Regions from separate parts of the Oceanobacillus sp. NCCP-135 genome, predicted to be linked through region 2. Evidence: riboswitches for the same ligand, from Rfam matches in the RefSeq annotation. Region 2 holds a riboswitch; each other region holds the start of a gene.
What was found. Region 2 has a riboswitch for S-adenosylmethionine ahead of AC6HVZ_RS13450 (methionine ABC transporter ATP-binding protein). Riboswitches for the same ligand answer to the same signal wherever they lie in the genome.

Region 1 (3,217 bases), on a different contig from region 2:
CATCTGGGTAACGAAATATAGATATAAGGTGTTAAGTGGGCAAATTGCATATAGAACCAGAGAATTAATTAGACAAGGTTGTGAAGCAAGAGGTATAACAATCTTGCAAGGAAGTGTTGGAAAAGATCATATTCATTTATTGATATCGTGTCCACCAAGTCTTGCCCCAAGTGAAATAATTACATATCTAAAAGGAAGATCATCAAGACTTCTCCAAGATCAATTTCCAGATTTGAAAAAGAAATATTGGAACCAGCATCTATGGGCAAGAGATTATTTCTGTGCAACAGTTGGAAAAGTAGATGAAGAAACGATTAGAAATTATATCGTAAATCAATTTAATGAAGAAAAGAACGACATATTTAGAATTGAGGATTGAGTTTAGTCAAATTTGGAGTGTGCTTAAGCATAAGGACTTTAAGCAGGACTTCAGCTTGAAGAACGACTTTAGTCGTCGATATTTATGTCTAAATCTACCTGCTTTAGGTGGTCGTTTAACCCCTAACGATCTTTTTTACATCTAAAGGTTATTCTCCATTTTTTATTATTGCTTCTGCTTTAGCTAATTTGTGATACATCCGTTTGCACTATAAACTGTTTGCGAGTTTCCATATTCATGATAACCATATCTCAAGAGCCAATTTTTTGTAATAAAAATTGGCTCTTTATTTTGGTGACATCGTTCAGAGAATTCCGTTGGTAGATAAGAAAGTATAGAATATTTCCTTACCGTATAAGTGCAGGCTAGGCTGTCACCTAAGGGCTTGGTGATAACCGAGTTTTCAAATACTGATAAGAAAGTATAACTTTTTTAGGAAATCAGTATAAGTGCACAAAGGCTTTCGCGATTAAGGCTTGGCGATAAGCCAAAGTTTCCTAATATTTCTTAAATCTTTTGTCGGGTGAATTTCAGGCATAAAATTATTTCTTCAGAGTATTATAATGTCTTAATCATAGCGTATTATGTTGTAATGACAATTTGGTTTATATAGCTGGATGGTAATAATAAATGTAGCAACCTTAGTATGTGTGAAATATTCCTCAATGACCATATTAATAACTGAAATTCACCTCCTCCTTACCACTGGACTATGCCTTTTACATACTAAAAGAAAGGGATTTTTTTGACAAAATAAGACGAATTCCGAGAAGTCATAGGGACCAATATAAATATAACTAAACCTAGTTGACAAGTTGGTATTGTCGGGATACAATAGGAATCATAAAATTTAATATGTAACTCTTATTTAGAGAGGTTGAGGGAACTGGCCCGGTGATACCTCGGCAACAGTTGATGGAAAAATCAAGATGTGCCAAATCCAGCAGACTTTACGTCTGAAAGATAAGAGGTTTTGCTTAAGGCTTGGACCTGAGTAGCTGACCTCTTGGAAAAGTGGTCTTTTTTAATAGGACAATTTTTTTGGCAAGAGCTGAATTCATATAAGAATGGAGGATTAGGATGAGTAAAGCGCAACAGAATGAGAATCTATCATCAATTTTTACTGAACTCGATAATAGCTTGGAAGAAATGAAGAACTGGAGAAGGTATATGCACCAGCATCCGGAACTTTCTTTTGAAGAAGTACATACAGCAAAGTTTATAGAGGATAAACTAATCGAATTTGGATTAGAAGTAAAGACGCAAATCGGGGGCAATGGATTAATTGGAATCCTAAAGGGTGCAGGCTCAGGAAAAACGATTGCTTTAAGAGCGGATTTTGATGCTCTTCCAATTAAGGATGAGAAAGATGTCCCCTATAAATCTACCAATCCCGGTGTCATGCATGCGTGCGGACATGATGGTCATACCTCTGCTTTACTAGGTACTGCAAGAACACTAAGTAAGTATCGGCAAAAGTTAAAAGGTGCCATTCTTTTTGTTTTCCAGCCAGCGGAAGAAAAGCCGCCTGGTGGAGCAAAGTTTATGATTGAAGAAGGTATTCTGGACGATGTAGATTATGTATTTGGTGCCCATTTGGCCTCTGATATTCCACTAGGGAAAATAGGTGTTGGTGAGGGATATCAAATGGCAGCAGTTGATAAATTTGAGATTAATATTCAAGGACGTGGCGGGCATGGAGCGAGACCACACCAAAGCATTGATTCACTTGTTATAGGAACCGGTGTAGTGGAAGGATTGCAAAAAATTGTTAGTCGTAGAATCGATCCACTAAAATCTGCCGTTGTGACTATCGGCGTCTTCCATGCAGGAAATGCTTTTAACGTTATTCCTGATACGGCAACAATTGAAGGAACCGTCCGTACGTTTGATGAAGATGTTCGTGATCAGGTCGAAGCTGAAATATATTCAATTGTAAAAGGAATTACCAGCGGGTTTCATGCAGACTATGAAATTGATTATCTCCGCGGTTACCCGGCACTATATAACCATAAAGAAGAAACAGAGACAGTGAGCGGACTTTTATCGGAAGTTTTTACGAAACAGGATATTGTCAAGCTGGAACCAACAATGGGGGCAGAGGATTTTGCCTATTTCCTGGAAGAAAAACCAGGAACGTATTTTAAAGTTGGTTCGCATAACGAAAATGAAGCTACCCATTATCCGCATCATCATCCAAAATTTGATTTTGATGAGAGAGCACTGGTAAACATCAGTAAATCCTTTGTCAAGATAGTGTCACACTACCTTTTCTAAGGGAGAATAAAGAAAACGATGGAGGGGAATATTTCGATGAAAAGAAGTTATCTACTTATAATTGCATTATTATTTACGTTATTTTTATTTGGGTGCGCAAATGCAAGTCAAGATACGACAGAAAGTGAAACAAATACTGGAGATCAAGCTGCTGGGGAACCAGTTGAGGGTGGCACATTGAATGTTGCTTTTGCCTCAGACCCGGATACACTTGACTGGATGTCTACTGGGGCAACGGCAACAAGAGATGTAGGCTGGCATATTTTTGAATCCTTATTTGCCTTAGATAAGGATTATCAAGTAAAACCAATGATTGCTGAAGATTATGAAGTGAGTGAAGATCAAAAAAAATATACAATTACGCTTCGTGAAGGTGTGAATTTTCATGACGGATCTACAGTTACGGCGGAAGATCTCATCGCATCGATTGACCGCTGGAGAAAGGTTTCCTCTGTAGGAACGATTGCAAATGAGTATATTGAATCAGTCAAAGCGATTGATGAGTTAACTGTAGAAATTACACTAAACAAGGTATACAACGCATTTATGTCAGATATGGCG
Region 2 (3,217 bases):
AGTGTAAAATTAACTTTCTACTAATTTCCTATCTTTTATCCAACTTATTCGTGATAAAATCCCCAATAAATTGAAAAATAAATACAATAATAACAATGACAATTGTACATATCAGCAGTACATCCCAGTCACGTCGTTGAAAACCGAAGTAATATGCATAGTTTCCAAGACCGCCCGCACCTATTATACCTGCCATGGCTGTATAACCTATTAAAGCAATGGCTGTAACTGTTAAACCAGAAACAAGGGCTGGCATCGATTCCGGCAGTAAAACACGGAATATAATTGTCCTTGTTTTTGCCCCCATTGACTTCGCCGCTTCCACAACACCTTTGTCCACTTCTTTTAAAGCAATTTCAACAAGTCGACCATAAAAGGGTGCAGAACCAATTATCAATGCTGGCAGTGCTGCATTTGGGCCTCGAATTGTTCCAATTAAAAAATCAGTAAACGGAAATAATAATAAAATTAAAATAATAAACGGAATAGCACGGAAAATGTTTACAACTGCCGCTACAATCAAGTTAATATATTTATTTTGCCAAATACCATTCTTCATCGTTAAATATAAAAGCAGTCCGAGCAGTATCCCAAAAACACATGTACCAATTAAAGCTAGTATCGTCATATAAAACGTTTCATATGTAGCTTCTATTAAATCCTGTGAATCTATACTTGCAAATAAATCAGGTAGCATCACGGATAACCTCCACTTCTACTGAGGTCTCATCATGGATAGACTTCACTGCTTTTTCAATCTCCTCATAATTTCCTGTTAACTGTACATACAATGTTCCATATGCTCCTCGTTGCGTTTGAGTGATTTTCCCTTGTAGTATATTAATATCAATCGCAAATCTTTTTGCTAGTTGACTAATTAGTGCCTGGTTGGTCATTTCACCAACAAAATGAAGTTGAACAATTTTACCTTCTTCGTACGTATCAATCAATTGTGCCACACTATCATCTTCATTTGTTCCCATAATTTGTTCCACGAATTTTTTTGTCACCTGCTTTTTGGGACGTAAAAATACATCCAGCACATCCCCTTGCTCGACTATCTTCCCTTCTTCCATAACCGCAACCTGATTACATATTTTACGAATAACATGCATTTCATGGGTAATCAGGATAATCGTAAGTCCCAATTTCTGATTGATATCCACGAGCAAATCAAGGATGGAATTAGTTGTTTCCGGATCCAATGCGGACGTTGCTTCATCACAAAGTAGTAATTTGGGATTATTTGCCAGAGATCTAGCAATACCCACCCTTTGCTTCTGTCCGCCACTCAACTGGGATGGATACGCATTTTCTCTACCAGATAACCCAACTAATTCAATTAATTCATGGACACGCTTAACTCGTTCACCCTTAGATATACCTGCTATTTCCAAAGGGAATGCTATATTTTCCTTTACTGTTCGTGACCAAAGTAAATTAAAATGCTGAAAAATCATCCCAATCTCCTGTCTTGCCATACGAAGCTGTTTGGAATTTAATGCTGTGATTTCTTGATCATCGATAATAATACGCCCACCTGTAGGCTCTTCCAATCGATTCAACAAACGAACGAACGTACTCTTACCTGCACCACTATAGCCAATAACACCAAATATTTCACCATCTTTTATATCAAGTGTCATACCATCAACCGCTGTAATGTCATTCTTATTTGCTTTAAAAATTTTACTTAAACCCTCGATCGAAATCATTGGCTATTTCCTCCTTACACGGATCCCGCAATTTTCAGTATACCCAAAAACCATCAAAAAACGCCTTTCTGTAAGAGAACAGAAAGACGTAAGTTAAACTTTAAAATCTTCACGTTCCCTCATCTGTCAAAGTAAACACTTTGCAGGAATTGGCACCTTTCAAATAATAATTCATTTGAAGGTTGCCGCAGTTTCTTAGGGCCAGTCCCTCCACCGCTCAAGATAAGAGATAAATAATATTTATAAAGTGAAACTACATTCAGTGGGGGTTTCCCTTCCTCCCCCACTGAATGTTAGTCGAACAGAATCAGAAATTTTACAGGCTGTTTATCCCCCGCCTTCACATTTAGAATTTCTCACGGTTGGAGATGGGAGTATTACAGCCCGTTAATGCGTGATAAAAATTTCATATGCTAAATACTAGCATGCTCCATTTATCATGTCAATCAAAATAGATTTATCCTTCATGTTTAACAAATAACTCCGGTTTATATTCCATTAAATAGGTGTAAATATTCGATATGGATTTAAATGCATAAACCTTTTCCTTTATGTCATTCCCATTCTTTATCAAAAGACAGGGAACACTTTCTATTTGCTGCTCCTGCATAAATTCAGGATGTAATGATGCATTCATTTCATAAAAAATATTCTCATTGTGTACCGATTCAATTTTAGTCAGCATTGCTCTCGCTAAATGGCAGGTACCACAAAATGGGGTATAAATATAAAGTAAATAATTCTCATTATCTATTTGTTCTTCTGTAATCTGCTGCAAAAAAATACCACCCTAAACTAAGAAAATTGGATTAACGGAAATACGCTTACTCAATAAGGCAGTCGCAAGAATATTTTCAGGGGTTGTAGCAACCTCGCGATAATCACTGCTGATATGAATATGCTCAGCATGTGGCAGCTCCCGAGCCAGCTGCTTTCGAAGCTTCATTCCTGATGTATCCTCATCAACTAAAATAATGACATCTCTGTAATCCAAATCGTAATCTTCCAAAAGATCATCAAAACGTTCAATACCAAGTGTACCGTTTGTACATAGAATCGTAACATCATCTGTAATTAACTTTTCAATTTGCCTTTTATCTGTCAAGCCCTCAACAATAATAACTATTTCGGATTCATCTGTTATCATCACATAGCACTCCCTAGGAAATCAAGCAAGATGATTGAATTACTTTAGTATATGATGTAAACAAGGCTGACTATACAATCTTTCCTAAAATTGTATGTCAGCCCGAATTGTTGTTTCATTTCATAGGATGTTCAAAAAGTTCGGTAAAAATGACATATCGAAATGTTCATCTTTCTTCGTTGGCTTGCTTTTCCGCTCCTCACGTAATAATTGCATACGTTCCGATGCTCAAAGCTACGCCGCCTCGAACTTCTCGGTCCTTTTTACCCTCCTTTTGAACACGCTCTTTAATTAATCTTCTTTAATGAACTCTTCATATTGCTCAGCTGATAACAATTCATCCAGTTCTGATTCA
Region 3 (3,217 bases), on a different contig from region 2:
TTCCCCGCTCTCCAGTGTCGCAATTCTTTCTTCCAATACAGATACGGTAGGATTACCCAGCCTTGAATAAATATAGCCATCCTCTTCACCAGCAAACCTTCGTTCCCCTTGTTCAGCTGTATCAAAAGTATATGTCGATGTTTGAAATAATGGTGGTGTCAAACTTCCCAGCATCTCTTTTGAATCATAGCCCTCATGAATGACAGACGTCTCAATATGTTTATGTTTTTTATCCATATGATTAACCCCCTTAAGTGCTTGCAAAATAAACATACCTACTATTATCATAAGCTATTACACTCATATTTGAAAGCGTATTCTCTAAATCCGTGTTCAATAATAAGCAAACCAAATAATTGCCTTGTTGAAAATTTTAATCTACTATTAGTGTAATTTAGCAGACAGGGGGAAGTTCCCATGGAAAACAATCAAGAAAAGCTTGGAATATTATATACAGCTAGCGCCTATATTTTATGGGGATTCCTACCGATTTACTGGAAATTGGTGGACAGGGTTTCAGCAGGAGAAATACTCGCACACAGAATTGTCTGGTCGTTTATCTTTATGCTCCTGATTGTTTCCATTTTACGTAAGTGGTCCCCATTCATTCAGGAATGCAAAATAATTCTCAAGAGTAAAGGCAAGCTTATCGGTATATCCGCGGCTTCCATTTTTATAAGCATAAATTGGCTTACGTTTATTTGGGCAGTAAATAGTAACCATGTAATCCAGGCTAGTTTGGGATATTATATTAATCCATTAGTCAGTATTTTATTAGGCATCATTGTGTTAAAAGAAAAATTGACAAGAAGACAGATTGTTTCATTCCTACTTGCAGCTATAGGAGTATTCTACTTAACATTCAGCTTTGGCGTATTCCCATGGGTTTCTATCCTATTGGCACTTAGTTTTGGATTTTATGGTTTGTTGAAAAAGATGGTTGATATTAGTGCCATGTTTGGGTTGACGATTGAAACAATGATCGTGGCACCAATTGCTGCTTTTTATTTGTTCACATTACCCGAAAGTGTCTTCACTTTTAACACTGCAATGGCATCAACAAATTTTTTATTGATCGGATCTGGTGTCGTTACGGCAGTCCCATTATTGTTATTTGCAAGTGGTGCTAAACAAATCCCGCTGGCAATGGTTGGATTTTTGCAGTACATTGCTCCAACACTCATGTTAATCCTCGGGGTATTTTTATATAATGAAACGTTCACGATGGCACATTTTATCGCATTCGCATTCATTTGGACTGCATTAATTATTTATATGGGTTCCGCATACAAACGCCCAATACGTCATCGGAAAAAACAGGAAATTTAATTTTTTTGAAAATACAGTTGACAATTGCACAGACTAAATACTATAATATTCAGTAATTCAAAAAAATTTAATCTCTTATCAAGAGTGGCGGAGGGAATAGGCCCTGTGAAACCCGGCAACCTTAAAGCATGATAGCTGCTTTAAATGGTGCTAAATCCTACAGATCGATAATGATCTGGAAGATAAGAGGAGGATCGGTTAGAATATACGCCCTCTTCTTAGGAAGAGGGCTTTTTCATTGATTTCCCTCTCTCCCCAGATTCATTGCATGCTCAGAAGAAAAATTAATTTATTCAAGGAGGAATTTATCATGTCAACATTTCATTTTCAAAATCCGGAAACAGTATTACTTCATGCAGGTCAGGAGCCAGATCCTACAACAGGATCAAGAGCTGTACCAATCTATCAAACTACATCCTACGTTTTTCGTGACACGGAGCATGCGCAAAATCTTTTCGGTTTAGCAGAGCCTGGAAATATATATACACGAATCATGAATCCAACAGTGGATGCTTTTGAACAGCGTGTTTCCCAGCTGGAGGATGGTGTTGCAGCTGTAGCAACCGCTTCAGGAATGGCTGCAATAACATATGCTATTTTAAATGTAGCCAGTGCCGGGGATGAAATCATCACAGATAGTAACTTATATGGCGGGACCTATAATCTTTTCGCACATACATTACCTCGCTATGGAATCAATGTGAAATTCGTCGATGGTACAGACATTGATGCAATTGAAGCAGCCATTACAGATAAAACAAAAGCAATATTTGGTGAAATCATTACAAATCCAAGCTTAAACATATTCGATGTGGAGGCAGTTTCGTCTATCGCTCATACGAATGGTATTCCATTAATCATTGACAATACGTTTGCTCCATACCTCACGAAGCCTTTAACCTGGGGTGCTGATATTGTTGTTCACTCTGCGACAAAATGGATAGGTGGTCATGGAACCGCAATCGGCGGTATTGTTGTAGATGGAGGACGTTTCAACTGGGATAATGGAAAATTCCCAGGATTTACTGAGCCTGATGAAAGCTATAATGGACTTAAGTTTATCGATGTTGGCCCTGCAGCTTTTGCAACGAAACTCCGTGTTCAATTACTACGTGATATCGGGGCATGTTTAAGTCCACATAATGCATTTTTATTATTGCAAGGGCTAGAAACCTTACATTTACGGATTGAGCGTCATAATAAAAACGCTGAGGAAGTGGCTGCATATTTACAAAAGCACCCTGCTGTGGAATGGGTAAATTATCCAGGTCTTGCAGAACATCCTTCACATCAATTGGCCAAAAAATACCTGAAAGACGGATTCGGATCTATTATTACATTTGGCATTAAAGGCGGCCGTGATGCAGGTAGAAAACTAATTGATAGCATCACCCTATGGTCACATGTTGCGAATGTCGGTGATGCAAAATCACTTATCATTCATCCAGCATCAACTACACATCAGCAATTAAGTGAAGATGCTCTGATAAAAAGTGGTGTATCTGAGGAATTAGTCCGCCTATCTATTGGTCTCGAATCCCCAAAGGATATTTTAATTGATTTGGATCAGGCCATTGCCAAAGCGGTTAATGAGCCCAGATTATATGAAGAAACTGATGAAGATGCGATCAAATGGCTATTATCCTCTCCATTTGACCGAAGTAATGGGGCTGTACGCAAAAAAGTGATTGCTGTAGTGGAGTCTAATGATTCTATCCAGCAGTTGAAACAATTAGGGTTTAGCATTATCCATCTCAATGAAACATCCGAACTAAAGGATATTGAAGGCGATGTGGATGCTGTTTGGGTAAAAAATCAACCAGTGGGCCAATCAATCATTGAATCATTTATTAACAAGCAAGGAAAAATCTTATGGATTGAAGATCCT

Region 1: linked by a shared signal. The riboswitch ahead of AC6HVZ_RS16105 (M20 metallopeptidase family protein) and the one ahead of AC6HVZ_RS13450 (methionine ABC transporter ATP-binding protein) in region 2 are both predicted to bind S-adenosylmethionine.
Region 3: linked by a shared signal. The riboswitch ahead of AC6HVZ_RS10355 (PLP-dependent aspartate aminotransferase family protein) and the one ahead of AC6HVZ_RS13450 (methionine ABC transporter ATP-binding protein) in region 2 are both predicted to bind S-adenosylmethionine.

What each region holds. Positions count from the first base shown of each region.
Region 1 is NZ_BAAKSZ010000028.1:7,309-10,525, forward strand. It holds gene tnpA (IS200/IS605 family transposase) at 1-379, shown strand, start outside; SAM riboswitch class I at 1,241-1,349, shown strand; gene AC6HVZ_RS16105 (M20 metallopeptidase family protein) at 1,460-2,656, shown strand; gene AC6HVZ_RS16110 (ABC transporter substrate-binding protein) at 2,693-3,217, shown strand, end outside.
Region 2 is NZ_BAAKSZ010000019.1:16,231-19,447, forward strand. It holds gene AC6HVZ_RS13445 (methionine ABC transporter permease) at 29-697, opposite strand; gene AC6HVZ_RS13450 (methionine ABC transporter ATP-binding protein) at 687-1,715, opposite strand; SAM riboswitch class I at 1,832-1,944, opposite strand; gene AC6HVZ_RS13455 (thioredoxin family protein) at 2,173-2,493, opposite strand; gene AC6HVZ_RS13460 (toprim domain-containing protein) at 2,506-2,862, opposite strand; gene gcvH (glycine cleavage system protein GcvH) at 3,154-3,217, opposite strand, start outside.
Region 3 is NZ_BAAKSZ010000012.1:62,431-65,647, forward strand. It holds gene megL (methionine gamma-lyase) at 1-237, opposite strand, end outside; gene rarD (EamA family transporter RarD) at 418-1,329, shown strand; SAM riboswitch class I at 1,402-1,518, shown strand; gene AC6HVZ_RS10355 (PLP-dependent aspartate aminotransferase family protein) at 1,640-3,217, shown strand, end outside.